Regions from separate parts of the Paenibacillus sp. sgz302148 genome, predicted to be linked through region 4. Evidence: riboswitches for the same ligand, from Rfam matches in the RefSeq annotation. Region 4 holds a riboswitch; each other region holds the start of a gene.
The links. Region 4 has a riboswitch for cyclic di-GMP ahead of AC0LWM_RS29995 (PilZ domain-containing protein). Riboswitches for the same ligand answer to the same signal wherever they lie in the genome.
Positions count from the first base shown of each region.

Region 1 (7,333 bases), on a different contig from region 4:
TCACGTTCCTGTACGTGACGCACGATCAGGAGGAAGCGATGATGATGTCGGATCGCATCGTCATCATGAACCGCGGCCGCGTCGAGCAGGTCGGCACGCCGCGGGAAATCTACGATGCGCCGCAAAGCTTGTTCGCCGCGACGTTCGTCGGCGAAAATAATATTTTCGTGCGCAATCAGGAAGAGACGTTCGCCGTGCGGCCGGAGAAAATGGCTTTGGTCGACGACACGGATGGAACGGCGAGGAAAAAGGGCACGATCAAGGACATCGTCTATTTGGGCAGCATGACCAAAGCCATCGTCGTGCTGGAGCAAGAGCAAACGCCGGTCGCCGTTCACATGGAACCCGGAGCGGAGCGGCAGCGTAAAATCGGCCAGCCGGTAGGACTCTGCTGGCAGCCGGGCGACGAAGTGAGCTTCAGCCGATGAACAGAAGCGCCAAATCGCTTGTAGCGCCTGTCGTCTTATGGATGAGCTTGTTTATGATTTTGCCGATGATCGCCGTTGTCGTCGTTTCATTTCTGAGCCGGGACGAATACGGCAAAATCGTTTTTCAATTTCAATGGGGCAATTATTCTCGTTTCTTCGACTCGTTATATATAGGCATATATGGAGAGACGCTCACGCTTGCCGCGTTAACGACCGTCATTTGCTTGCTGCTGAGCTACCCGCTCGCTTATTATGTAGCGAATTTGCCGGCAGCGAAGCAGAAATATTGGCTGATCCTCATCACGGTGCCGTTCTGGGTCAATTTTCTTATTCGGACGTATGCTTGGGTATTGCTGCTCCGCACGCAGGGCGTCGTCAATTCGCTGCTGATCGAGTTCGGCTGGATCGATGAACCACTGCAGTTGCTATATACGAAAGGAGCCGTCCTGCTCGGGATGGTGTACACGTTCATTCCGTTTATGGTTCTGCCGATTTACGTGGCGCTTGAGCGAATGGACCGCAAGCTGATCGACGCCGCCTACGACCTTGGCGCAACGCCGCGCAGGGCGTTCTGGCGCATTTCGCTGCCGCAGACCAAGTCGGGCGTCATGACCGGTTCGGTGCTTGTTTTCGTCACCACGATGGGGATGTACGTCGTTACCGATATATTGGGAGGCGCGAAGTCGCCGATCCTTAGCAATATTATTCAGAATCAGTTCATGTCCGCGCGCGATTGGCCGTTCGGCGCCGCGTTGTCGGTCGTGTTCATGATCAGTACGATCGTGCTCGTCGGCTTATTCTACCGTGTCTTTCAGACGAAGTATGAGCGGGGGGGAAGAGCATGAGCGAGATCAAGGACGGAAGTCAGGCCGTCGATGCGAGCCATGGCGCGAGTCGCCGCCGAAGCCCGATATTAGCCGCGCATTCGGTGCTGATGCTTATCTTCATCTATGTGCCGGTGCTGCTGATCGTTATTTTTTCGTTCAACGATTCGCGAATTAACGCCGTATGGCAAGGCTTTACCTGGAAATGGTACGTTTCGCTGTTCGACAACCGGCAAGTGGTGGAAGCGCTGACGAACAGCCTGATCGTGGCGGTGACCTCAACGGTCGTATCGACGATTCTCGGCACGATGGCGGCAATCGGGCTGCGCCGGGCAAGCGGCCGCTGGAAGAAAAACTTGAACGGGCTGCTGTATTTGCCGATTCTAGTCCCGGACATCATCATGGGCTTATCGCTGCTCGTGCTGTTCAGCCAGTTTCATTTTGAACTCGGAAAATTAACCGTTATTATCGCCCACATCACGTTCAGCGTATCGTACGTTTACGTTATCGTCCTGGCGCGAATGGACGGCGCCGGCATGCAGCTGGAGGAAGCGTCGCAGGATTTGGGTGCGACCCCTTGGCAAACGTTCCGCCACGTCACCTTGCCGGCCATCATGCCGGGCGTTATTGCAGGGGCGATCATGGCGTTTACGCTGTCGATCGACGATTTTATGATCAGCTTTTTCGTCGCCGGATCGAATTCCACGACGCTACCGATTTATATTTATGGGATGGCGAAGCGGGGGATTTCCCCGGAAATCAATGCATTATCGACCATTATGGTCGTCGTCACGATCATCCTGATTATTTTGGCGGAGCGGCTTCGCAATCAGGGAACGGGCAAGAAAAAGCCGGGCTTGCCGTTGTAACGGTATAGGCGAAAATGAATTAACTTATATAGACGCTATTCAATATGGATTCAATACGGACAATTTTGGAGGAGGATACGGAAAGTGAAACGAATGAAATTATGGGCCGCGGGAGCAATGGTGGGAGTTATGCTTGCCGCGGTTGGCCTGGCCGGCTGTTCGCAGAAGGAGACGCTTAACCTGTACAGCTGGGCGGATAATTTTGATGCGCAGGTGCTGAAAGATTTTGAGGACAAGTACAACGTCAAAGTGAACTATGCGATTTTCGCGAACAACGAGGAGCTGCTTGCCAAAATCCAAGCCGGCGGCGCCGATTACGACGTCATCCAGCCTTCCGATTATATGGTCGGCACGATGATCAAGCAAGGGCTGCTGGAGCCGCTCAACAAGGACAACATCCCGAACTGGGCGAATATTTCCGATCAATTCAAAAACTTGCCGTACGACCCGGGCAACCAATATTCTCTGGTCTACACTTGGGGCGTAACCGGCATCGCGTACAACAAGAAATACGTGAAAGAAAACATCGAAAGCTGGAACGACCTGTGGAATCCGAAGTATGCGGGCAAAGTGCTGCTGCTCGACGATAACCGCGAAGTGCTCGGCATCGGCCTGAAGAAGCAAGGCATCTCCAACAGCACGACGGACGAGAAGCAAATCCGCTCCGCGGCGGACGATCTGAAGAAGCTGGTGCCGAACGTGCTGGCGTTCGATACGGACAACATCAAGCAGAAGATGATTGCCGAGGACGGCTGGATCGGCTCCGTCTGGTCCGGCGACGCGGCGTTCATCCAGGCGGAAAACCCGGACATTGCCTACGTCGTTCCGAAGGAAGGCGGCACGATCTGGGCCGACAACTATGCAATCCCGAAGGGCGCTAAGCATAAGGAGCTCGCAGAGAAATTCATCAATTACATGTTCGATCCCGAAGTTAGCGCCAAAAACTACGAATCGATCGGCTACGCCGACCCGAACGAAAAGGCAAAGTCGCTGCACAGCGCGGAATATCAAGCGAACAAAACGATCTACCTGAGCGATGACGAGATGAAGCGCACGGAATGGCTGCTCGACGTCGGCCCGGCGCTGCAAACGTACGACCGCGTCTGGACGGAGCTCAAGAGCGGCGGGAAGTAAGCAAGTGGCTTAATAGAAGCGATGTGAATAAACCTGCAACCTGGCGGCGTTAAGTGGCTGGCGTTGCGGTTTTTTTTTGCTTTGTTGTTTGCCAGAGATCGACAAACAAGACCTAAGACTTTTGTATGATCTTATTAGATTTTGTCAAAATATGCAGGAAAATAGCGGAAGTCGAAGAACTCAATAACGTTACAATTGGTGACAAAATCCAACTACGGAACTAAACCAAGTGAATGCACAAAAGGCAAACCCGTACGAAAGTCGGGGACGCAAAGCCACGGGCCTACCGCGAAATCACGTTCGCCACGGCAGCCGGGCCGCTCCAGGAGCTTGGTTTTTTTGTGTCCAAAAAACAGTGCCTACAAAAAGGGGAAGAGCAACAATGACACGACGAATGAAAAAAACGATGGTTGCGACGATCGCTGCGGCTCTGTTAACGAGCGGGGGGGCCGTGCCGGATGCCGGAATAGCAAAGGCTGATTCGAGCGTCTTACAGCAAAGCGTCGCGGTTAGCGCGATCGTGAACGGGGCAGTCATCGGATTTCGGGACAAGCCGTATGAGCGCAACAAGCAGCTGATGCTGCCGATGAGTCAGATTTTTGAAAAATTAGGTTTAAAGACTGCTGCAGATCTGAAGACGAAAACAGTAAAAGCAACGGCAAACGGAATAACGGTGCAATTCAAGCTCGGTGAAGCAAAGGCCGCCATCAACGGGAAAACGGTACAGCTCCCGGCAGCGACTGAAATGGAGCGCAATGTGATCTATATCCCGGTGTCATTGCTCGAACAAATTCCGAATAAATCTCTGGTTTGGGACAAACAGTCAAACATCATTAGCCTTACGGAGGCAGGCGGTTACGGCAAGTTATTTTATCCGACCGGTGAGTTGCTCTATGAGGGGCAGTTGAACAAAGGCCATATGCATGGGCGAGGGAAGCTGTACCGTGAAAGCGGCGAAATCTGGTACGATGCGCAATTTGTGCAAGACAGCGTGGAGGGCGAAGGAACGATTGTTTACCCGGACGGAAGCAAGGTCGTTGGCATGCTGAAGCATGGTGCTCCGAACGGGAAAGGCAAATACATCCTTTACACCGGCATCGTTTGGTATGAGGGAGATTTTGTCGAAGGGCAGAAACACGGCTACGGCAAATATTACGACTGGCGAACCGGGGAGCTGTATTATGAGGGCCAGTGGGTCCACAATCGGTTCGACGGCAAAGGAAAGCTGTATCATACCGGCACCGGCGGAGTCGTAGCGTACGATGGCGATTTCAAGGACGACGAATTCGAAGGCTACGGCAAGTTTTATTACTTGAACGGCGCCTTGGAATACGAAGGGGAGTACAAGGAAACCAACCGCAACGGCAAAGGTAAGTCCTATTATTCGAACGGTGACCTGCACCAGGAAGGTATTTTTGCGCCAGGCCGATTCAGCGGGAAAGTCTATTTGGAGAACGGTGACCGGTTCGAAGGGGAGATCATCAACGCCCAAAGCACGGCAACCGGCAAGCTTTACGATAAAAATGGAGCGTTGATACGCGAGGGCAAGCTACATTACCGAACGTTTCAACCGCTATAAAACGAGGTGACCATCATGAGAACACATACCCAAAAACTACGCATCCTGCTGGTCGTTGCACTAATAGCATGTTGTTTGGTTCCCGGCGCAGCCTTGGCGGAAGGTAAATACGCCTTCTCCGATCAGAAGTCGGCAACAACGCTAATCGGCGGCGCCAATTACATATCGGGCAACCATCTCGTATGGACGATCAACAACAAAATCTTTTACAAAAATGTATCGACCGGAAAAGTAACGCAAGTCAGCAAAACTACGCTGCGGAAAAGTACGCCGACCGTCACCGAACTGGCGTCGGGGCATGTGTACGTGCTTTGGTATGAGATGTCCCCAGGGGGAGCATGGTCGCTCTACAGCCACAATCTCAATACCGGAGCCGAGGCCAAGTTGAACAGGGAAGAAGGCGTGAACAACGGTTCGGTATCGGTTGATGGGCCCTATGTCGTCTGGATGGGTTCAAGGTATAACATGTACTACAGTGACCTTCGGCAGCCGCAGGAAATGGCTCTCGGCAATGGCAAGAATCCGGTTGTTCACGGCGGAAAAATTGTATATAAACGGGTAAATGGCGGATTAAACGAATTTAATATCGCAACCGGGGAAACACGCAATCTGCTGGAGCTGCCATATCATATATACGTCGTCGATTTTGCTTTTAATGGCAAATACGTGCTGTGGAGACAGAGCGATATGGATCATAATGAAAAATACGTCATTCTGAATACGCTTGATCCAAAAGCTTCGCCGCAAGACTTGACTTTGCCCGAGAAAAATCTTGTCAATTATCCGGCGCTGTTGTTGAATGAGCATATGGGGATTTGGATAGAGCAGCTGAACGGCGAAGCTGTGGTAACGGGGTTGGACTTGAAAGGCATGAATACTTTCGAATATTTGCGCGGCAAAGATGCATGGAAGGTGCTGGGATTAACCGGCAACCGGCTTGCTCTTGAAGGGGAGGGACGCGTGCTTGGTTTTAGGGTCGTAACGGGGATCGATATGGCAGCATCGGCTCGTCCCGCAGACCCTGCAATGCCCGTGCCTGCTCCCAAGCTGGCTTCACCCGGCAAACCGATTAAGGTGATCATGGACGGCGCCGAGCTTGCGTTGAGTGAGAAGCCGATCGTACTGAACGGAAACGTAATGGTTCCGTTAAAGTCCGTGCTGGAAGAGCTGGGCTTGAAGGTCGACGTCGATGAAAACAATAACCGCTTATCCGCATCAAACGACCGGCAAACGGTCAAAGTCGCCATCGGCTCCCGCAAGGCGGAGCTGAACGGCAATGTTGTGGCTTTGGCCGCGCCGGTTTCGTACAAAGGCGGGGTTTGGTATGCCCCGTTCGGTTTCCTGGAGCAGTTGACGAATAAAGCCGTTGCGTGGGATAGCCTGAACGCGGCCGTTACGGTAAAGGACATGGGAACCGCCGGCAAGCTTTATTACGCGGATGGTACGCTGCTCTATGAAGGGCTGATTTGGAATGGCAAAATGCACGGCAGCGGCAAATTGTATCGCGCCGACGGCGACGTTTGGTATATAGGCGAGTTTGCCGACGATCAAATGACCGGCTACGGAACCCTATATTATCCGAACGGCCGGAAAATTACCGGATATTTTAAAAACGGGCTGCCTAACGGAAAAGGGAAGTACTACAACGAAAAGGGCATTTTGTGGTATGAAGGCGAATTTAAGGATGGCGTCAAGAGCGGCTACGGCAAAAGCTACGATTGGAACCGGGGAACGTTGCTGTACGAAGGCGATTGGAAGGACAACATGAAAAACGGCTACGGCAAAGAATATGCCGAAGATGTAGTGATCTACGATGGCGGATACTTGAACAACGCGCGGCACGGAATAGGCAAGCTGTTTGATAGATACGGCGAATTGAAGCGAGAGGGGACGTTCGTGAACGGTTATTTGCACGGGGAGGGGACGGGTTATGCCTCAAGGTACGGCAAATTTGTCGGCCGCTTCGACCATACAGCCGAAATCGCGACAGGTAAGCTATATGATGAAGACGGCAAGTTGATCGCTGAGGGGCGGTTCAACTATTGGAGCTTGAAGCCGCTGGACAAGTGAACAGGATACATTGAATTATAGACCCGCACACCAGTAGCGGTCAGGTTGTTGCGGGTTCATTTTTTTTGCGCACTGGAGTTCCACTGCACGAACGATGTCAGCCCAGCACTTCTTCCTGAGCCAATTGAATCGCAAGTGAGGTTATTGAATGATGAGTAGGGGAAAATGATCTTTGTTTCTTCAATCATACTGATATTACTTGGTTCTTTGATATTCGGTTTATTTGCCCAATCAAGCTTAAAACAACAGCACGAAGAAGAAATAAGAAAAATTATTTCACAACGTGGTGGAGAAGTCCAAGAAATATTTAAAGTGGATCGAAGTTTGAATCCTTTTACTGAAAGCACTTCAGGCAACATCATATACAAAATACTGTATAAGAAAGGGGGAAAGATGTATGTAGCATGGTATAGAGGGACGAAGGTGGTT
Region 1 covers NZ_JBVYOJ010000003.1:73,952-81,284, reverse strand. Annotated here, with positions in the region: gene AC0LWM_RS05800 (ABC transporter ATP-binding protein) at 1-428, shown strand, start outside; gene AC0LWM_RS05795 (ABC transporter permease) at 425-1,273, shown strand; gene AC0LWM_RS05790 (ABC transporter permease) at 1,270-2,121, shown strand; gene AC0LWM_RS05785 (ABC transporter substrate-binding protein) at 2,215-3,255, shown strand; cyclic di-GMP riboswitch class I at 3,489-3,580, shown strand; gene AC0LWM_RS05780 (stalk domain-containing protein) at 3,638-4,834, shown strand; gene AC0LWM_RS05775 (stalk domain-containing protein) at 4,850-6,904, shown strand; gene AC0LWM_RS05770 (hypothetical protein) at 7,070-7,333, shown strand, end outside.
Region 1: it holds a riboswitch for cyclic di-GMP, as region 4 does, so the genes downstream of both, AC0LWM_RS05780 (stalk domain-containing protein) here and AC0LWM_RS29995 (PilZ domain-containing protein) in region 4, are expected to answer to the same signal.

Region 2 (7,333 bases), on a different contig from region 4:
GGTTTTTGGCGTATCTTTCGGTGTCTTCTCTTTAATGTCCGGTTGGCCCGGTTTCGGCTGCGTTCCCGGTTCCGTTGGTTTGCCTGGTTCGGTCGGCTTGCCCGGTTCGGTTGGTTTGCCAGGCTCGGTTGGTTTACCCGGTTCGGTTGGCTTCCCTGGTTCGGTTGGTTTACCCGGTTCGGTCGGCTTCCCTGGTTCGGTTGGTTTGCCAGGTTCGGTCGGCGTACCACCGCCGCCACCGCCTCCACCACCGCCTGTGTAGTAGTAGTCATTTTCTACGGTTATTTTTGTCTCTTTCTCTTTTTCAACCGTAAATTCCGTCAGAGCGTTTCGAATCGCATAACCGGAAGGCGCTTGAATCTCCTCGACGTAATATTTGCCCGGTCTTAAGTCAGTAATTCTTATTTCGCCGTTCAGATCCGTTACGAATGTCGTTAGTGGGTTGCCATGCTTGTCCTTCACGACTTTTTTATCTTTATCTAATAGTCTGAAGTGCGCTCCGCTCAGCTTGATGTCGGGATGTCCCGTATAGATTTTCGTCAGTTTCATCGAGCCCGAAATCATATGGTTGCCGAACTTAAGCTCTACTTTTTTGTCATCCAACACGTCGAACTTCAACGGCGTCGGGTCGAGCACATAATTCGCAGGGGCTTTCGTCTCAACGAATTGGTAGCTGCCTGCTTTCAAGGCTGGGATCGTGAGCTTGCCATCGGCTCCGGTCTTCAGGCCGTCCTTTAGCTTATTCCCCTCAGCATCCTGCAGTTCGAATTCTGCGTCAGCCAGTACGATCGTGTTGTCGAAGGCGTCAACCTTGGTCAGTTCGACGTCGGCGTGGTAGATTTCGTTTTTCATAGTCGCCTTCGAAAGCGCCGTCTGGTTTAGCGTGATTGTGAAAGGAATCGGCGTTGTATCTTTTTTGTATCCTTTTGGCGCTTCGATTTCAATCAGTTGATAATCCCCAGGAGCCATGTCCGGAATCAAAATACTGCCGTTCACATTCGTGACGAGTTCCGTTTGTCCAGCCACATCTTTATAATCTGCGCCGTCCTTCACTTGCAGCTTAAACTTCGCTCCGGACAGTACTTTGGTTGGCTCATCCTTATCGACCTTGGTCAGTTCAAAGGCTTGGGTAATTTTTTCGTTTGCGACCGTGAATGTTTTTTGATCGCTCTTGAAATCAATGACTTTGCCGCCGGCATATTCCGGTGCGATGATATAGCCGCCTGTTGGCGCTACTTTTTCGACCAGCTTATATTTTTTATATTTGTAATTTTTGAATTCAGCCTTGCCGTTTTCGTCGGTTGATTGCGTATCAAGCAAGATTTGCCCCGATGCGTCATACAGCTCAAAAACAGCGCCCTTCAGGGGCTTGACGGGGCTTGCGCCAGCTTCTACCTTCACAACCGTAATGTCCGACTTGCCTGGGGTCGATGCTCCACCGCCCGCTCCCGATAGGGCCACTTCGATCTCTTTGTTGCCGCTGCCGGCAACGTTACCTTGAGATTGCCCTTGGAAATTGACGTTATTGCTGATCTTTTCTCCCTGCTCCGCATTGATGAACGATTGGTAATCCAAAATATAGGTCCGATCAATTGATTGCAGGAATTTAATCGTAAATTTCTCTTTGCCGCCGACTTTATCGAAAGTGATGTCGTAGAATCCTTCCTTCGGCACCTCACTGCCTTTGGTAATCGTGCCGCTGTTATCGCCAGGTACCGACGTAGCGTACAATTTAAAAGAATCCTTCAGCAAGAATTGGCTGCCCGATACTTCGTCGGTTAATTCCGAGTCCTTATTGATATAGGACTGACTTGGGTTAACCGTAACCTGCCAGTAAATCGCCTCCGGATTGGATCCGAGTCCGCATTTACCGCCCTGACAACCGTTTTTGTAAACAAACTTGCCGCCGTGCGCCGGATTGACTTCCGCTTTTTCGTCAAATAATTTTTTGTCGTTGCTTCGATCATACAATGTTGCGTGATTTTCGTATTTCGCATTGATTTGCTTATCTTTAAGACTTGTTTCATACGTAATGCGGTATGCGGAATTGATGGATTCTTTAAACTTTAAAGTAAAACCCTCCATTTTACCGGTCGCAGGGTTTGGAGTAAGTGTATAGTTCGTGAATTCACTTCCGGGCGTTACCCCTCCGTTAGCCGCGATATTCAGCTTATACACCTTTAATGAACCCTCAACAAAATCTTGATCTTGATCCGGTCCTCCGATAAACAGATCGCTGATCTCGGGTGTTGCGATCTCGTGCAAGTTATAGTTGACATCGATCGTCCAAGTAATTTTTTTCGTATTCTCGTTGTACGAGCCTCTTTTTTCTCCATTATGCTTCGTATACGAGTTTGGATCGAGCTCGGCGGATCCATCTTTGGTTAATCCCGTTTGGCTGCCTTCATTCCATGTTACGCTCGCGCCATTCTTGTATTTTACATCCAACTTAGGCGCAACGAATTGAGTGGCATCAAACTCAGTCTTGTACTTGATCTCAATAACGTCCGTCACCGTTTTATTGATTACGATTTTGAACGCCTTGTCGTACGTTGGATCAGGCAAGAGCGTGTAATCTTCCGGATTTAGCCCAGTCACTTGCAGAGATCCCACAATCAACTTCATATGCTGTCCGACGTATGAATCCCGTACAACAACATTGGTCATCGTTTTCTTGTCTTGGTTGAGCGTAAGCTTCCATTCGATCTGTTTCTCGTTATAGTCGACGCCAATACGTTCTTTGACGAAAATCATTTGCGAAAAATGATGCGTATCTTCGGCCATTCTTCCGTCATGCATCGTAACCTTGTTGTTGACATCCCGCCCTACGTCTACCCGAAGCTTAGACTTCGTTTTATATACGATTTCGTAAGCGTCGTGGATGTCGCTAAGGAATGATAACTTGAACTGATTCGAGTCGGCCGTGTAGGATACGGCGTAATCAGTACCTTTTGTTAAGGGCGTTTTGTCAGTCCCATTCCCGGCATTGTCCAAAGTAATTCGGTTTACTTCAACCGAGCTTTCGATCAGTTTTTCCGTATCACTGAACACGTCGTCCAAATAAGCTTTCGCTTGAGGAATTGTTTGTTCATTGAAATTATATTTGATCTTCCAAGTTACCGTTTGTTCTTGCTCAACCGGATCGTATCCACCCTTAACGACGCTTTTCTCCAGAGGTTGGCTGAACTGTACAGGGACGCTAAACGCATCTTTTAGCAATTTCGTGTTCCCATTCCCCGATAAGTATGCATTGTTTTTAAACGAGGTGGTATCCGGATTGCGTTCGGTCACCTTCGTCGTATATTCGACGCGGTAGGCTTTTTTGATATTGCTGCCCATATCGATTTTGAATCCGGCCGGGGTAGTCGTTTTGGATGCCGTGAATGAATTCGTGACATCGGTAAAACTCTTCTCGACACCGTCTATATTGACTTTCAGTTCGAATACTTTAATCGAACTCATATCGATTTCTAGCCCACTAGGGATTTCGTCATTAAATACGGGATTGTCAATCGATTCCTCGGCGATATTAAATACGGCGGACCACTTAATCTCGCTTGGGTTCTTAGCCTTGTCGGCCTGTCCCTTCTTCACCATCTGCGGGTTGGCTTCGTTCTTGAAATGAACCGCTATCGTTTTGAACGTTAAATTGTTGAATTGATACTCAAAATCTTGGTTTGTGCCGTCGCCAAGTTTACTCTTGTCGAATTGGCGCCATACGTAGAAGTACCCTTCAATGTCCTCATCCGCATCGTTGACTTCATCATTGAATGTAAACGTCACTTGCCCATCCGTCGTAATATCGAAGGTGCCGACGCTGCTTTCGATGCCGCCGCCGTTCAACGGTTTGTTTGATATAGCCTCAGCCATCCTAAATTTGTCTGGAAGGTTAAAAGTAAAGGTTGCCCCGCTTCTATATTTCTTCGGAAGCTTCCATTTGAAATAAACGGCGAATGTTTTTCCTACCTCTGGCCGAAAATCGGAGAGCTGCTTCGCATCGGGATTCGGTTTTCCTTCATCATCGACAGGCTGTCTATCCCACATGGTCAGGCTGTCGTAATCAATAATATTTTCCGTAATCACTTCTCCGGCAAGTCCAGCCAAAGCCATAGGCTTGGCCTGCAGGTTTTGATCGCAATCCGGCCGCTCTTCCCCGGTTTGGCTGCCTGCAGCGTGCTCCGTAGCCGATTGCTCGCCCGCAGGTTGCTCTGTGCCGGCTTGTTCGCCTGCTGCCTGCTCGCCTCCAGCCGGGTCTGCCAGCTGCTGCTCGCTGACTTGCTCTCCGCCCGCGGCTTGTTCGCCTCCTACTAGCTCACCGACTGCTTGCTCACCACCAGCTTGCTCTACAACCTGCTCACTACCAGCCTGCTCACCGTCAGCCTGACCACCTCCGGGTTGCTCACCGCCAGCTTGCCCGCCGACGGTTTCGACGCAGCCTTTTTGCTCGTCTCCGGTCGATTCCTCGGTCGCGTTGACCAACGTCGACGGCAGCATCAAGTTCAGCAATAACGCGAATATGACGAATACATAAAACGTCTTTTTGAAATCTCTCATACTCCTAGCTTCTCCTCGCAATTTTGATCAATAAAGCATGAAATCGTACAATTCACTCGCAAATTCCGCGATTGTTCCCCCTCCCTCTAATCCTCTCGCTAGAATCTAACTTGCAACCTAAGTCATTTGATGTCGAACCAAGTCGTATGTATGCCAAACATATTTATAATGGATGCCTCTGAACATTTTCTGAACAACGCAAAAAAGAGTTGAACAGGATATTCCTGTCCAACTCTCCGATATTCGTCAATTAATAAAATTTCGTCATTTTAAAGTCTGCCGCCTTTTTGAACATTTCAGGCGTTTTGCCGTTTTGCACGCGAACGGCGTCATTGGTCGTGTCGATCGTAACCCATTTGTTCTGGTCATTCAAGTAAACCTCGTTCCAGGCATGGTACGTTCCGGGGCTATCCGCTGGATATCCCATCACGAGCTTAGTCGGTATGCCTTCGCTGCGGGCCATGGCCGCGAAAGTCGCGGCGTAGTCGTAGCATATTCCTTTTCCCGCCTTGAAAACATCATCCAAATTAGGTATGTAGCCGGCTTTTACCGTCTTCGCTTTATCGTAATCGTATTTGATTTTTTTCGTAATATAGCTGTAGATGGCCGTGATCTTCTCCTTGTCGGACTTGCCCTTCAAACTGAGTCCCGCCGCTTTGACGATAGCCAGTGTCTTGTCATTCCAATCGACAAACGGCGAAGATTGCAGGAAAACTTCCTTTTGATCCTTCATGCTCAGCGCAATCCGTTCTTTTGCAACGACCTTGTATTTCGTGCCCCCGACGGTTTCCGCGACCATGACGTCATAGTCGCCGTTTCCCAATTGCAACGGGTACTTCGCCCCTTCCGCCAGCTTGTAATCGTAATTGACGCTGCCTTTCGTAATGCGGACGATGCCTGCTTTTCCGTAATTCACGGTAATATACCCTTGCTCCAGAAAGCTCCGGTCAATGATCCCTTGGGATGCCGCCGCATCGGTTATTTTCGGAATGACCAAAAGGAAAATAGCAATCGCAATAGTAATTATTCGGATTTTTTTGAACACAAAAAACTCTCCTTTCGGCAACTGGCTGTCATCTTAGTTTGAACTAAGGAAGACCCTGTAGTTTTGCGTCTCTAGCTTTCGCTAAATTTGCCTTTATCGGTGGAAAGCACCGAAATCAATATGTATCTGTATATATGACGATCATATCACTTGCTTGTCTATTTGTATAGAAAAATTTTACTTTTTGTCGATTTGCAGTTCACCCTTAACGATGAGCCGATGCGTCGGGTTTTTCATCGGATGGCAGGTAACAAGCGTTATTTCCCGCTTCTTCCCGTTGCCCCGAAGGACGCTGACGTCTTCGGGAAGCACATATAGCTTTTCCTTCACTTCATACGTATATCGCACGCTGCCTGTATCTACTACGATTTCATCACCGACTTCCACTTCATCGAGTCTATTGAAGTTTTTCCCGTAGGTCCGATTTCGATGGCCCGCAACGGCGTAGTTGCCGTTTCCGCCTGCTTTGCCCGTATGCTCGATACTGGCAACGGAGAGCGCAAGATTCTCTTTGGTCGCCCCCGACAGAATCGGAAGCTTTAGATTGATTTTGTCAATTTCGAGAATGCCTTCGACTTCTTCTCCCCCCATATCCGGACTGACCGCGAGCGGCTTGGATACAGCTTGGACAGGCTCTTTCTTGCTTGAACCGAGCGGCACGGGAGCTGCTGCAGGAATCTCTTCCTCCGGAGTAAGCGCCTCGATGCGTTGAAGGTTGTCCTCCCACATCTTCAGGATTTTCTCCTGCTGATAGCTTTCATAACGGTCCTTCACCGTAGGATATAGCAATAAAACAATGCCAATCAAAATGAACAAAGCTGAAAGCACTCTGTAAACCTTGTTCCGCATCCGGAATTCCTGCCTTCGAATGAATAATTGCTGCCACCGATCATCATACAACAAGGCACTGTACAAAATCTGAACAACAATCTGAACATTATGAAGTGATGTGCCGCTCATACCATTCCTGAATATATGTCTGGGGAGCCGTCCCCAGCTCGGCAGCTAGAATAGAGCTTAGATCGTCGTATTGTTTCTGGACGGCTTGCTGATCCCCCCGGGCGTAATGCAGCTTCATGAGCCCCCAGTACGTTTCCTCGGCATATGGAAAAGCCTGCTGAATGCGCTGATACAGCCTGAGCGCTTCTATCGGCTGCGCGGAGCCGGCCATAAAATCGGCAACGCCGATCGCATGCTGAAACCATAACAACCGCAGACGTTCTCTTTCGTTCTCGGCCCACAAATAATCGTAATTCGCAAAATAGTCGCCGCGGTACAACTCCAAGAGCCGCTTATGCGCAGGCAACGTATCTTCCGACGGTGCCGCCGTCTCATGGACGGCGCGTTCCCATTCGTCAGCGTCAAGCTGGGTCGCCTTAAGATCAAGCATATAGCATTTCTCCGAGCTGACGACTTCTACGTCAATCCCGCCCGCCTGAAGCGTCTTGCGAACCTGGTAGATAGCGGTATACATCTGAGTCATGCCGTTCTTATGGCCCGATTCGGCCCAAAGCAGCTCCAGCAGCTCTTCCTTCCGAACCTGTCGTCCGCGCTGATGGAGTAAATAAGCGAACAGCTCTTGCGCCTTGACGGTTCTCCACGAAAGCGGCTGGCCTTCGTATTGCAGGGAATGAAAGCAACCGAGCAGCGGAGGCGAAGATTTTGATCCGGCCATTTGATTGCTGCCGGTGCCATAGCCGGCCAATCTTGCGATCGTCGTCCGAAGGCGTTCGG
Region 2 covers NZ_JBVYOJ010000018.1:142,479-149,811, forward strand. Annotated here, with positions in the region: gene AC0LWM_RS24450 (collagen binding domain-containing protein) at 1-4,554, opposite strand, end outside; gene AC0LWM_RS24455 (transglutaminase-like domain-containing protein) at 4,805-5,599, opposite strand; cyclic di-GMP riboswitch class I at 5,613-5,701, opposite strand; gene AC0LWM_RS24460 (class D sortase) at 5,777-6,448, opposite strand; gene AC0LWM_RS24465 (response regulator) at 6,537-7,333, opposite strand, start outside.
Region 2: it holds a riboswitch for cyclic di-GMP, as region 4 does, so the genes downstream of both, AC0LWM_RS24455 (transglutaminase-like domain-containing protein) here and AC0LWM_RS29995 (PilZ domain-containing protein) in region 4, are expected to answer to the same signal.

Region 3 (7,333 bases), on a different contig from region 4:
CGGGGCCAAGGGCTATGTGCTAAAGGATGCGGACGAGGACGAGCTGCTGCAATCGATTCGAAGGGTTGGGGGCGGCGGGGCCGTGTTCAGCTCGGATATCGCGGAGCGGATGATCCATTATTTTTCGGCCCCCCATGCTGAAACGGATACGCCGACGAAGCATCCGGCATTTGCCGAGCTGACCAAGCGGGAAGCGGAAATTTTGACGCGAATGGCGGAAGGGGAATCGAACCAGCAGATTGCGGCCCGATTGCATATCAGCCCCAAGACGGTGGCGAATAATGTGTCGTCCATATTAAGCAAACTGCAAGTTGCCGACCGTCACGAAGCCAAGCGGCTTCTCGAGCAGTCTCGAAAAAACGAGGAGCGTTAAAAGCCGACTTCCGAAGGCAACGAACGATATAACCATTCGTTGAACGTCAAGGATATCGAGTAATTCAATCGTAGGAGCTGAACGTAGGGGTGTGCGGCAGTATCTTTTTCCCCGGTCCCACACTTTGAGTTCTTGATGAAGAAAAATCCCGCACCAAAATGGCGCAGGATTTTATTTTTTTCTTCATTAATAGTATTTTCAACTCTTAAAACGAAGCGTAATTTCATGGAGCTCATAAGCCATATTCGTTAGCGCTTGAACGGCCGATGAAATTTCTTCCATTGTCGCCAGTTGCTCCTCGGAGGCAGCTGCAACACTTTCTGTTTTGGCAAAAGTGGCTTTCGTGATGTTCTCCATTTCCTGGAGAGATGCGGTTATTTGCTCGCTGCCGGCGGACATTTGCTCGGAGGATGCGGATACCTCCTGCATTTGATTGGCGACCTCTTGCACTGCGTGCATAATGTTGTGGAAAGCTTCGCCAGCCTCGCGTACGATAACCGACCCGCTCTCTACTTCTTTGCTTCCCTTCTCCATGGCGATGACGGCATGGGTGGTTTCGTTTTGGATTTGACGAACGATGGCCGATATTTGTTCGGCGGATTGCCGCGATTGTTCAGCCAGCTTTCGGACTTGACCTGCAACGACGACAAAGCCTCTACCATGTTCTCCAGCTCGAGCTGCCTCGATCGCTGCGTTCAAAGCGAGCAAATTCGTCTGTGAAGAAATATCTGTAATTACATCAACGATCTTCCCGATCTCCTTGGAACGATTCCCGAGTTGATTTACGAGAAGTGCGGAGTCGTTAACCGAAGTTCGAATCATCTCCATTTGCTCGACGGCTTTTTGAATGGCAATATTCCCCTCTTCCGCCTCTTTGGAAGCATCCATGGACATGGAAGATACGCTGCCGGAGAAATCGGCTATTCGATTGATGCCTATCGCCATCTCTTCCATCGCTCTAACGCTTTCGGTCGTGCTTTGAAGCTGACTGTCAGCACCGGATGCAATCTCCTGGATTGCGAGCACAACTTGATTCGTCGATTCGCTGGATTGCTCCGAGCTTGCGAGAAGCTGCTGCGAGCTTGCGGACAAGTTTTGCGATTCCATTCCAATTTTTACGATGATTTCTCTCAGACCTGCGATCATACGATTAAAATCTTTCGTAAGCAAGCCGATCTCATCGGAAGAGCGGTAATCGCCTTGAACGGTCATATCCCCGTCCTGCGCTTTCGCCATCCATTGCTGAATGCTGTGAATCGGTCTTGTTATCATATTGGCGATCACATAACCTAGCGTCGAGCAGAGTAGGATTGTTATCAAGGTTACGATGATAATAATAGCTGTTGCGGATTTGGAGCTTTGAATGCTTTCTTCATAAAATGCTTTAGCATCCTCGGTATTGTATTGAACTACGGTTTCAAGGCTTTTGATCATTTCGGCGCGTATAGGTTTAAACGCGTTGACATACTCTTTATGCGCCTCTTCTTTTTTGTTTGCAACCGCAAGCTCGTCGACCTTTTTCTTTGCTTCGTTGTTTTTCGGGATCAAGTCGATAAATTTTTTGTATTGCTCCTGTGCACGCGGCGATAATGTGATCTGCTCCAATTTTTTCCGTGTCGCTTGGTTTTTTTCGCGCGTTTGCGTAATTTGCTGTTGAATTTGTTTAATAATGGCCTCGTCCTTCGCGAGCAGAAGCTCGAGCTGTAAGGCGTCCATCTGCGAGTTCCCGAATAATAAAGCTTCGATCAAGCTGTTCGGAATCATTTTCTCTTCGTACATGGCACGGGCATTTTTTCCCATCGACTGCATGACGACAAAACCGGAAATGCCGATAACTAACATCAAAGTAATGGCAAGTCCGAGAATCCCGAAAAATTTAGTTCTGACCTTCAAATTGCGTATGTAACTCATGCAGCATCACCCTTCTTCGTCCTCTTGAGCAATGATTTCCCTAAACAAAAAATAGCAACAAAAAATCCACCCCAAAAAAAGGATGGATTTTTAGAAAAAACCCCCTATTTTCGGCGGCTCGGCTGCCATAGAATGCTTATCGCACTCCTTAGGCCCGTGGCTTTGCGTCCTCCCCTTTCAGGAAGTATGCCATTATCGTTACGGGTATATAGGCTCTGTTTCGAAAGTATATTATAGTCAAATTGAAAACACAAGACCTAATTACTATATTAACAAAAAAGATATAGTTCCGATGACGGAGAAACCGTAAGTTCAACGGCGAGACCGCTTCATCTTTTCATGTCTACCAACTTTTTCTTCGGCATAATTTGACAAAATTCGATCTCTGGTTTATTCTCTGATTTGTCCGGACGAAACTACTTTTTGGAATGGAGTAAACAACATGAAGCGTCTACTATCGAAACTGGCTATTACGACTTTGGCCATTGCAACTCTAGTATTGCCGCTAGGAAACAACCCAGCGAACGCCGAAAAAGGCCACCAGCAAGATAACCACAGAAAACCGAAAGTAGCATTGTTAATTCCCGGTTCGGCGAGCGATGGCGGCTTTATGGAGTCCGCATACAAAGGGCTCATGAAGGCGCAGGATGAATTACGCGTAAAAACGACTTATGTCGAAGGCATTCCGCATGACACCGTCAAAATTGCCGATGCACTCCGTGAATTAGCCGAAAAGAAACCTGACATGATCATCGCTCATGCGGGACAAAGCTCGGAAGCCGTTAAGATCGTTTCCAAAGAATATCCGAATATTAAATTCGTTAACACACAAACGAATCTGGTTGGCGATAACTTGTCCAGCTACCAGGTTAAACAAGAAGAATCCGCTTGGCTTGCAGGCGCTGCTGCCGGTTTGTTGACAAAAACGAATATCGTAGGACATATTTCCGGCGCTCGTGTTACCCCTGGCTTTTATGGCCGCGCCGCTTTTGCCGACGGTTTGAAATATACGAATCCGGAAGCCAAGTTTTTAACGACATTTACGGGTAATCAAGAAGATGCGGCTTTGGCTAAGAAAACCGCACTGGCCGAGATCAATGCCGGCGCAGATATCATTTTCACCATGTTGAACAATGCGCGCGCAGGAGTTACGGAAGCGAACCGCGAGACGGGCACATTCCAATTCGGAAATGTACGCGACTACTATGCAGATGCTCCTGACGTGTTCCTCGGTTCTGCTATTTCGGATGCCGGTTTAACGGTGTACAGTGCCATTAAGGACTTGGTTGAAGGAAATTGGCAGCCGAATAAAGTCGTGAAAATCGGATTGGAAAATGCCGACGCCATCCGCTTGGCGCTTGCCCCTTCCGTACCTCAGGAAGTGAAAGACAAACTCGCCGCTTACGCTGAGAAAATCAAATCCGGCGAGATTGAAGTCAAAGTAACCTATGATGGCCCTGATTTCATAGTTCAATAAAGCAATATGCTTAAAGAGGTTTCCCATTGCCATGTTAATGACAACAGGAAACCTCTGCTTCCATTTTTGAGCCGATTCGTTTGAAGCTTCATGGATTGTTCTCCTCCCGTAAGTTGAAGTATCACCTGCTATTTTGAGCCGTAAAAAAATCCGTGCTGAAATCAGCACGGAACAGTTTATAAGTAGTGCATCTCGCTGTAACCCTTCTCGTTTAAAACCGATCTTCTCGTAGACATGGATCGCTCGTGGGTTAATCGATCCGTCTTGTCGATTGTCATCATGCGGTCCCTCCAACTCTACTCACGTTCTGCGTTAGTTCAACCAATACCGATATGTCGCAATAGAAATCCACAATCCGGCCACGATCCATACTAAAATAATTAAACTTCCTACAACCCAATTTTTCGGTTTTCCTTGCTTTATTCGTTCCTCTGCTTTTACTGTACAATCCTGGAGCACCATTTTAGGTATCAATTTCAATGCAAGCATAACACCAAGAGGAACTAATATCACATCGTCCAGATAGCCTAGTATTGGAATAAAATCTGGAATCAAATCAACTGGGCTAAAGGCATAGGCAACAACACATATGGCCAATAAATTTGCATACCAAGGAGTGCGGTTATCCTTGTAGGCAAAATAAAGTACAAAGACCTTTCTTTTTAGCTGCTTAGCCCACATCTTGATGTTATCAATCATAAAACTTGTTCTCCTAATGTGCATTTACTCCTATAATACCACGTTCTACTGCCCATTACTTCAACGAACCGGAGCAGGTCGCCGCGGCGCCTGGCATACTCTTGTCACCCAACATCTCTCTACCTTTTCAGTTTGGATTGTTAGCCGGCCGTAAATCCATTTCGCAAATGACAATACCACAGATCATGATCTTGCTGGCAATCGGTACCGTACTTGGTTCTCAAGTGAGCGATAAGGGGATGATGAAAACGATTCTGGCGCTCGGAAGACATGGAACGTATGTTGAAGGCATATTTCCCACAACCGGAAATGCACGTCTCATCAGGGGCGGAAAGCATTTTTTCAGAAGTTCAGACAGGTTCCCATCGTGAAGTCGTTCCCACCCAACTTCAATGATTATATACGGATTTTCTAAATCTCGCTAATAGCCGGAGACTGATATCTGTCCATATCGCGCTATAAAGCAAACTAAATAGAAAGATATAAGTTGCCGTGGCGATATCAAAGTTTAGGGCGACCGAAGGTCCGAGCAGCGGAAAGCGAAAGGCGTATAACACAAGCGCAATTCCGGCCCATAACGCGAGAGCAGAAACCAAGACAACCTGTATCCGATTTTTGGATCGCGCAATGCCGAAGCCTAATGCCAGCCCGAGCAATCCCGTTGTAAACGGAAAGACGATTAATTCGCTTGGTTGAATAAGGAGTAGTAATACGATGCTAAGCACATAAGCGGTAAGTCCCGAGCGTAATGAAATAAGCGCCGCCAGTACAATCGGTGCTGTCGATAGCATGCTGAGCAAGTAACCCGGCCCCGGCAAAAAACCTCCCGCCGATTGGAATAATGCAGTTAATGCACCTAGAAAGGCGATCGTAACGAGTGTCTTTGTTTGGTTGGCACTGACGCGGGCCAATGGTGATGCGGATTCCATCCGCGGTAACGGCTTTGCCCAATAATCGAGAAACGGGTCTCGCATGTTAGAAGCCTCCTTTTTTAGATCACTCGGTAATCAAACGAATAAATGGAAGCAACAGTGCAATGATCAACACGATGATATCCTGCCTGCCTAAATTCAATTGATAAAAAGCGGATCGATCGCTGCCGGGCTGGAAACAGCGGGACTCCATAGCGTCCGATAAACGTTCGGCACGCCTGAAGGTCGAGAGAAGTAATGGCGTCAGCAGTAAAATCATATCTCTCCCCCGCCTTGCCAAATTCCATCTACCGTACTGCGGCCCCCGTGTTCTTTGTGCTTGCATGATTCGCATGAGATCTTCCAAAAGAAGCGGAAGATAAATGATGGCTATGTTGACCATAACTGCACACGATTCTGTCTTCACCCCAAGGCGGCGCAATGGAGACAACAATTTACGCAGCCCCTCCATTTGTTTTTCCGGCGGCGTAGTCGATAATATTAACGTGACCATGAAGATAAAAGAAATCATTTTTAACGTCATTAGCGCAGCGGCCTCTATTCCGTTTAATGCGGTTTGAAAGTAAATGAATATAATAATGAGGACAAACAGTCCTCGCATATTTTCCCATAATAAGTTTAGGCGGAGTTTGGAAAGCAAAAACAAGAATAAAGCGACAAGCGTATATAAGAGGCTTTCCGTAAATGAATGGGAAGAAACAAGACTGATCGAATAACTTGCGACAAACCCATATTTCGATCGGGGATCCAGCCGGTGCAGGAAGGAATTGCCGGGTACATATTGCAAAGAGGATAAAGCTCCGAAGCTGCTCATGGTTCACCTCCTATGTGCGCATTAGACGGTCGGCTATGAAGGCGAAAAGCTTGTTTTCTTGTATGAGCTCCGAATCGATTTTTCCAGGGAAAAAGGATTCGAGTTCCTTGCGGAAGCGCAGTAAAGGTGTTGGAGATAAAGCTATAGCGGGATCTTCCAGCACGCATTCGATTTCGGCAGGTTTCAAGTCATAAGCTAGTCTTCCGTTATTTAAAATGACCAGACGATCCGCACATTCCAAAGCATCCTGCAGATAATGTGTAATGCAGATGATCGTCATATGCTTTGTTCGTTGAAGAACGGTCAGCAAAGCGAGAAGCTTCCCTCGTGTTAATGGATCCAGTCCAGCCGTCGGCTCATCCAAAATCAGAATCTTTGGCTCCAGGACGACGGCGCCTGCCAATGTAACCCGTCTTTGTTCTCCGCCGCTAAGCTGAAAAGGAGAGCGATCCTTGTATGCTTCAAAAGAGAGTCCGACGCATTCCATCGCGCCTTTCACTTTTTCCATTATTTCCGGCTCGCTATACTTCCTCCGGCGAAGCCCGTACCGGATATCCCGAAATACTGTTTCTTCAAACATCTGGTGCTCGGGAAATTGAGAAACGTAAGCGACTTTGTTCGATAGTTCGGACCTGTTTTTCCTTCTGTTCGTGGGGATATTATCCACATACACGAGTCCGGTTTCAGGCATTAATAAACCGGCAGCCAGCTGTCCCAAAGTAGTTTTGCCGGATCCTGAGGGGCCCATGATCGCGGCAAATTGCCCGTCAGGTATGGACAACGTAACGCCGTTGACCACTTTATGCTCCATGGCAGTCCTTTTGGCATGCGTATAGCTTACATCACGGAAATCGATTCCCATATGGATTTGGCCAATTCCTTTTCCGATCCGCAGCAGGCAGGCAGCTCCATACCTTTCGTGCGAAGCGCTTTTTGTAAACGAACTAGAAACGGTGAGAGCGTCTGAGCCTCTTCGAGAATCTCGGATTGCTTCATTAATGTAGGGACGTCCCCGGCAAAAGCAAGGCGTCCATGATTTAGCACCAAAATTCGGTCCGCCTTCCAGATATCTTCCGGATCATGCGTCACCTGAATGACGGTCAGTCCCATACGATGAAGCTCGGACA
Region 3 covers NZ_JBVYOJ010000014.1:48,374-55,706, forward strand. Annotated here, with positions in the region: gene AC0LWM_RS20590 (response regulator) at 1-373, shown strand, start outside; gene AC0LWM_RS20595 (methyl-accepting chemotaxis protein) at 572-2,284, opposite strand; cyclic di-GMP riboswitch class I at 2,394-2,485, opposite strand; gene AC0LWM_RS20600 (BMP family protein) at 2,727-3,761, shown strand; gene AC0LWM_RS20605 (YkvA family protein) at 4,074-4,460, opposite strand; gene AC0LWM_RS20610 (hypothetical protein) at 4,850-5,434, opposite strand; gene AC0LWM_RS20615 (energy-coupling factor transporter transmembrane component T family protein) at 5,457-6,206, opposite strand; gene AC0LWM_RS20620 (ATP-binding cassette domain-containing protein) at 6,217-7,068, opposite strand; gene AC0LWM_RS20625 (ATP-binding cassette domain-containing protein) at 7,044-7,333, opposite strand, start outside.
Region 3: it holds a riboswitch for cyclic di-GMP, as region 4 does, so the genes downstream of both, AC0LWM_RS20595 (methyl-accepting chemotaxis protein) here and AC0LWM_RS29995 (PilZ domain-containing protein) in region 4, are expected to answer to the same signal.

Region 4 (7,333 bases):
TCTTCCTGAATGACCGGATCGAGCTCGTACAGCAATTGATCCGCGCTCATTTTTTCAAGTTGATCGGGCTGGACCATGAATACATCCGGTTGTTCCTTCTGGATAAAATCGAGGAAAACCTTGTTATAATCCTTCACTTCGCCGCCTGAATACAAACTTCGCGTTGTGAGGACCTCTACATCGATGTTCGGATATTTCGCCATGAACATATAGCCATACTTTTGCATGAAGTTTTGTTCATCCCAATAGACGATTTTTAGCGTTGCCTTCTGGTCTTTCTCCATGTCCTTCAACACCTGCTTGCTCGCTCCGCCGAACAGACTGCAGCCGCCAAGCGTGAGCGCAAACACTCCTGCAACAAGAGCAGGAATCCAACGTTTTGCCATCAAATCTCCCATCCTTTCACGCATTATACTATTATTTTCCTACAAAACATATCTATCTTACACAACTCAACCATATTTGTCCAATTAATAGGGAGTATTATTCCTAAAAAGCTTTCGGATCCGACATAAAACTTTTTTCCGCACCCGCTCGTCACATCATTGAAAAAGCCGAAAGCGTCGTGTCTATCGTCGCAATTCGGCTCTAATCTTTCCATTGCGGAGGACCCTATGATTGAATTAAATAATGTGAGTCATCATTTCAAAATCGGCAAAAAAGGAAAAGAACGAACGATACCGGTATTGCACAATATCGATCTGCAAATCGCGAAAGGCGAGATCGTCGCGATCGTCGGCCGAAGCGGCTCCGGAAAATCGACGCTCCTGAACTTGATTAGCGGGTACATTCGCCCGACGGAAGGCGAAATTACAGTGAACGGCGTTAATGTAAGCCGGTTCAGCGAAGGCCAATGGGCTGATTTCCGGCTTCAAAATTTCGGTTTTATATTCCAAAGCTTTCAGCTGATTCCGAGCATGACGGCTTTCGCGAATGTAGAATTGCCGCTTATTTTGAAAGGGATGGGAGAGCGTGAGCGGGAACAAGCGACGAAGGCGATGCTAGACCGCGTCGGACTTGCGGATTACGCCGGTCATTACCCGAGCGAGCTCTCGGGAGGGCAGCAACAGCGCGTCAGCATTGCGCGTGCACTCGTTGCAGGCGCTCCGATCATTCTGGCGGACGAACCGACCGGAAGCTTGGACAGCGAGAACGAATCCGAGCTGCTGCAATTCATTAAGCAGCTTAACCGGGATGAGGGCATCTCGTTTCTGATCATTACCCATGACGACAACGTCGCTTCCATCGGTCATCGCACCATTACGATCCAGGACGGCCGAATCGGACAAACAACGCCACGGGAGGTCGTTTCGCGATGAAATTCAAAGACAAGTTTCGCTTCGTCCAGAGGAACATGAAGAAGAACAAAACGCGCGTATTTATGACGGTACTCGCCGCTGCGATGGGCTGCGCGTTTCTCATCGTACTCGCCTCGGTCGGCTTCGGCCTGCAGAAAAGCGTCGTCGATCAGATTACGCAAGGCCGGCTGCTGACCGACATTTCGATTTACGGCAAGGAGACGAAAAACGGGGTTACGGCGATATCGGAAGCCGACATTCCCTATCTGGAGTCGGTCAAAAACGTCAAGGCGGTCACGCGCCGGCAAACGGTCAACCAGCCGCTGAAATACCGGCTTGGCGACTTGCAGACCGAGCAGTTCTCGGCGGTCGTACATATGCCGTCCGAGGTCAAAGCGGGATTCGAGCTGTCCGAGGGCGTTATGCCGCAATCGGACAATGAAATCGTCGTTGGTTATTATTTTGCCGATAGCTTGCGTTCGGAGAAAGACACAAACGCCGACGCCCAAGGTGCGGCCGACCAGAAGCCGGCGTCAGAAGGCGGCGAGTCCGCCAAGCCCTCTAGACCGAATGTGCTTGGCCAGACCGTTACGATCGAAGCCGCGCAATATTTCGGCAAAGAGAAAAAAACGGAAACGTTCACGGCGAAAATCGTCGGCATCGGGAAAAAACCGAGCCGTGAATGGAATCATGATCAGAATGCTTATCTTAGCGAAGGCATGCTTGCGCAAATCGAAGCATTCACCGGTACGACCGGCGGCATCCTAAACGATCCGAATCTGGAGAAGAAGGCACAGAAGAAAATCCGCGAAGTACGGAACTACGAGGTCCATGTCTATGCACAAGGAGTCGAGGACGTCGAAGGGATCGCCAAGGAAATTCGCGCCAAAGGCTTCATGAATCATTCGATCGTCAATGAGCTCGAGCAAGTGAATGTCGTGTTTCTCATTATGAAAATCGGCCTTCTGTTCGTCGGAACGATCGCCGTCATCATCGCATCGATCGGTATTTTTAATACGATGACGATGGCCGTAACGGAGCGTTCCCAAGACATCGGCATTATGAAAGCGATCGGTGCCCATCCGAAGGCGATCAAGAGCATTTTCCTCATCGAAAGCACGTATATCGGATTGCTCGGCGCCATCATCGGAACGGTCGTATCTTATATCATCAGCTATGTCGTCAACTTCGCGCTGCCGATCGTCATCCAGCAATTTATGGACCGAAACGCGCCGGACGGCTTGCAGTTTTCGTATATTCCGCTTTCGCTTACGTTAATCAGCACCGCCATTTGTCTGGCTGTTGCGATTATTTCCGGGGTCCGGCCGGCCATCCGCGCGACGCAGGTCGATGTGCTGAAGGCGCTTCGCCGCGACGTGTAACGGATGTAACCCTATATCCCCGAACCAACGAAATATCGATTATTACCAAACAAAATAACCTCCTCGCTTGTTTCAAGCGAGGAGGTTATTTGATGTTAACGGTTTTTCACTTTTTTGATGGAATAATGCGACTGAACCTGCTCCTTGAGCACGAATGCGCGAAGTGAACGAAGCTTGTCGGCCGCCATTTCCACGATTTTGGCACCGTAATACGTACCTCCGTCCACTTTTTCCCGGCGAACGATCTCGATGACGCATGGCAGCTCGAAATCGAGGTCCATTTGAATTTGCAAACGCGTCCCGTCGGAAAAATCGTATGCTTCCGCCAACGTGAACCCGACGCCCATGATGCTAATATTGCTGATGGCAATATGGAGTGTTCTGCTGAGCGCATTGGTCGGTTTCCCATCACGCAGAACGGCATGAATCATGCCATTGCGTGTAATGTCCACCCTTGTCGTCTCGCGCTTCTCAACGAATTTCTTCTGATGCTCGGGCGGATGAATAATAATGATCGAGCCGTCGTCCTTCGCAACGACGGTTGAATGCAGCAAAAATATGCCTACAGGCGAATAAATCGTAATTTTTACCGCATCTCCGAGCTCGAACCATCGGAATTCGGCGATTTCGATTTCGATGACATCACCTTCGGTATAGGTTAATATCCCTGTCGATACGAAATCTTTCTTCTCAACGACGGTCCGGCTATCGACCAATATTTTAGCGGAAAATCCTTCTTTCGACTCCGTAAACATCGCCGACTTTCTAGAAAAAACGGGTACGCTCATATAGGCCTCCGAAATGATATAGTACTACGCCGATTCAGGCAAAACAAAAAGGCAATCTCCAAAAAAGAGACGCCTTCAATTACCCGCAAGAAAGTTCATGCGATTTCGGTAACCAGGCTGTCATTGTTTTTGCAAACATTAGACCCTATGGCTTTGCGTCCTTGCCTTTCGACAAGTTTGCCGTTATCGATTACATGTTGTATGTAGCTTGTATCTATTATAACGAGAGTCAGAGATGGAATCAAATGTTTTATATATTTAACTATTTGTAAAAATGAAATGTCGGTTCGATATGTAAAATCTACAGCGTTTTTACGATCGTGATGCTCACATGATTTCGCAAGTCAATCTCATAAGGCGAAGCCGGAGCGCTGCCGTCCGCTTCCTGGATGATCCGCACCTGCGGACGATGTGAAGCGACGGGGTCCGCGCCGGAGACAACCGCCGTTTGTCCCGTATTCAGCAGCACGGTCGATGCAATCGGGTATATGGATATATGTCGGCAGAATAGCCGGATCAGATTCAAGTCGAAGTCGGAATTGCCTGCGGCAAACAAATATTCGATGGCTTCGTTCGGATAAAATCGTTCCCGGTACGGCCTCGGCGAAGTCAACGCGTCGAATACGTCGGCAATGCCGACGATTTGCGCATATTCGTGGATCTCGTTCCCTTTTAATCCGCGCGGGTATCCCATGCCGTTAAACCGCTCGTGATGCTGCAGCGCGCAATGTGCGGACAACAGGGAAATATCGTATTGGTAACGCAGCAGGTTGAAACCATCCTCGGTATGATGCTGCATGCGCTTCTTCTCTTCTTCGTTCAGCGGGCCTTTGCGGTTAAGCAGCTCCTTCGGGAGCATCGTCATGCCGACGTCGAACAGCAAAGCTCCGACGCCAAGCTCCTCCAGCTGCGACCGGTTATACCCTTTCGCGATTCCGATAATTCCCGCCAGCACGGCGACGTTGACGGAATGCTGAAACAAATACCCGTCGGCCACTTGAATATTCGCCAAATTGACGAGCACGTCTTTGCGCGACGTCAAATCGTCCAGAATGGATTTGAAAACGCCGCGAAACGTCGATCCGATCTCCGGAACGACGATCCGTCCCTTCACCATTTTGTTGTCCAGCAATCCGGTCATCGTTTTGTGGACCGTCTCCATCGCTTTTTTGCGTGTTTCGTCGCGCAGCACGTCATCCGGCATAATGCCTTCCGTCCTGGCGTCTTCAATAAAGATGACATCAATTCCTAATCCTTTTAACCGGTCAATAAAGCGCTCGGTCAGTTCAACGCCGATGCCAAGCAATACGCTGCCGTTTTCCAAATAAATCGGCTTGGCAATCTTGTCTCCCGCCTTCGCTGTATTGACTTGAACTTTTCGCATAAGAAGATTGCCCCCCGATTCTTGATTCAACATTTTATCAAAAATGCGTCCGTTATTCGATAATTATTGTCACATCATGCGGATACTCCGCCCGGCCCATTCGGATTCGCCAGCGTCCTGCCGCGCGTCAGCCGTCTGCCTAATTGCATCGATGGTTTCTCGATCCATTCGTAGGCAAGCACGGAAACCGCGAACGACGCTGCGAAGGCAATAAGGAGAATGACTCCAACCGGCGCGTAACCTTCCAGCAAATGAAGTAAAGAGAGCAATACGATCATATGGAACAAATATAAGCTATATGAAATTTTGCCCAAGAAAACGAGCGGTTTGGATTGCAGCGCTCTCATGAAGGACGCCGTGGACAAAGCCGCCACGACGAACAAAGACGCGCCCGCTGCCGCGATCCAGTCCTGGAGCATATCGTTATGGAACAGTTTCAAGCCGTATGCCGTCCAGCTTAACGTGTACACCAACACGGCGAAAACGATCAAGAAGACATGGAAGGAACGGGCTTGTTTCCTCATCCAGTCCACGATGGAAACACGATGCTTCGCCAGCAGCGCCCCGCCGATAAAAAATGCGATAAAGTGCAGCGTCATCGGAAAATTCGTCATGTACGGCGGATTGAACAGTTTGTCGAGAAGCTGCGCAGACAGCGTGCACCCGATAGCCAGCAAAAGATTGGTTGCCCAATGCAACCGGACGACGACCAGCATAATAAGCGGAAATACGATGGAGATGCGCATTTCATGAACAAGAGACCAAAGAATAGGATCATATATCGTAGAGTTGAAATTCCACAGCATCGCCACGTGCTCGGCTATGTTCTGCCAATTGAACGAACCTGTCCATATTGACTTGATCCACATGCTTCCGCGCTCAAGTTCGTCGTGCGCCAAAGCGAGCCTTGCCGCAATAGCGACGGCGACAGCCGCAATATACGGAATATAGATACGGCATACGCGGCGGACAAGATACTTCGGATATTCGACCCCTTTATTATTCAGGAACGGCAGCGCAAGGACGAATCCACTCAGAATAAAGAAAAAAATGACGGCCTCGCCGCCCGCCCAGAACAGGTGAAGCGGAGTATATTTCAGCAGATTTACGACATTGTCATAGCCTTTAGGGTACGTATACGCCGTAAACTTGGGAAACACTTGCAAGAAATGTCCGAGCATAACAGATAAAGCGGCCAAGCCACGCAGTGAATCCAACTGCTCGAAGCGCTGTTGTTGCAGCATGTGAATTTCCCTTTCGATTCCAAGTATAGTTTTCTCTCTAATTCTCTCAAATTCTCTTTATTTCTCTATATATGCTTTGGATATATTTAGCTGAAAACGCCATTTTACTTTTCACTCACTCCAATTTTACTCGGAAAGCGGCTAATCGGCAAAACTTTTTTAACGCTTTTTTTATGGTAAAACGCCGCAGCTGCGAACAGTGCCATAAAGGGCATAAGCGGCACGGAGTAGCGCGAATGCGCCAAATAAATGAGATGCAGCATTGTCATGTAAGCTAGCAGCGTCACGATTATCATCGCTTCCCGGTTTCGCCAATTGCGAAAGATGCCGACGAAGCCGGCAATCGCGAGCACGTAATGAACGGCAATTGCAAACGCAAGCGGAATGCCGGGCAGCGGCATCCAATAAAATACATCGCCCCAGAACATCGCGAATTTGCCTACGGTGTACCAACTGGCGAACAAGAAAAACTGCTCGCGGAAGCCTTGCGCGATACGTTCCTTCGCACGCTCCGTGTCGAGTTCGTCGTTGTGCCGCAGGTCGTTCGTATGCCCTTTCCCCTGCTCGGCGATAAATTCGGCGGTCGGAAGCTGGTACGGAAAGCTGCCGAGCAGCAGCGGATTGCCGCTTGATTGCGTGAGCGGAATCCATTGACCGCCCGAAACGTCGTAGTTCCGTATCCACCATGGCAGCATGCATAGGATGACGACAAGGCCTGTCACAAGGCCGGTTCGCAGCAGCTTTGCCCAAGGCAGCTCGCGCTGCCAGAGCAGATAAAGGAACAATACGCCTGGCCATAGAGCGACCGTAGGCCGGATGTACACTGCAGCCGCCCACAAGAGTCCGAAGAGGGCGGCTTTGAACACCGTTGGCTTGTCTTTCAGCCGAATAGCGGCATCAACAAGCAGCAACGACAGCAGCGTGAATAGCGATTCGGTGAAAATAAAGTTGGATACGAGCCACAGTGGCGGGTAGCATGTGGCGGCGATCACGGCGGCTGCGGCTGTTTTGGCGGAGAACAATCGCTCGCCGATGCGGAAGAGCACCCATAGCGCGATGGTGATCATGATGGCCTGCGCGATACGGATCGCCTGCTCTACGCCGAAGCCCGTGCCGAACAGCTTCATCATGCCGGCGATAAACACGGGATACCCCGGCGTAATGAATAAGGTCGGCCGCGTCGGATTGTTATACGTAAAAGCGCTGGTTTCAAGCAAAATACGCGCCGATGCCAAGT
Region 4 covers NZ_JBVYOJ010000030.1:56,009-63,341, reverse strand. Annotated here, with positions in the region: gene AC0LWM_RS30010 (ABC transporter substrate-binding protein) at 1-386, opposite strand, end outside; gene AC0LWM_RS30005 (ABC transporter ATP-binding protein) at 615-1,319, shown strand; gene AC0LWM_RS30000 (ABC transporter permease) at 1,316-2,680, shown strand; gene AC0LWM_RS29995 (PilZ domain-containing protein) at 2,776-3,468, opposite strand; cyclic di-GMP riboswitch class I at 3,573-3,660, opposite strand; gene AC0LWM_RS29990 (HD-GYP domain-containing protein) at 3,770-4,852, opposite strand; gene AC0LWM_RS29985 (acyltransferase family protein) at 4,927-6,096, opposite strand; gene AC0LWM_RS29980 (ArnT family glycosyltransferase) at 6,201-7,333, opposite strand, start outside.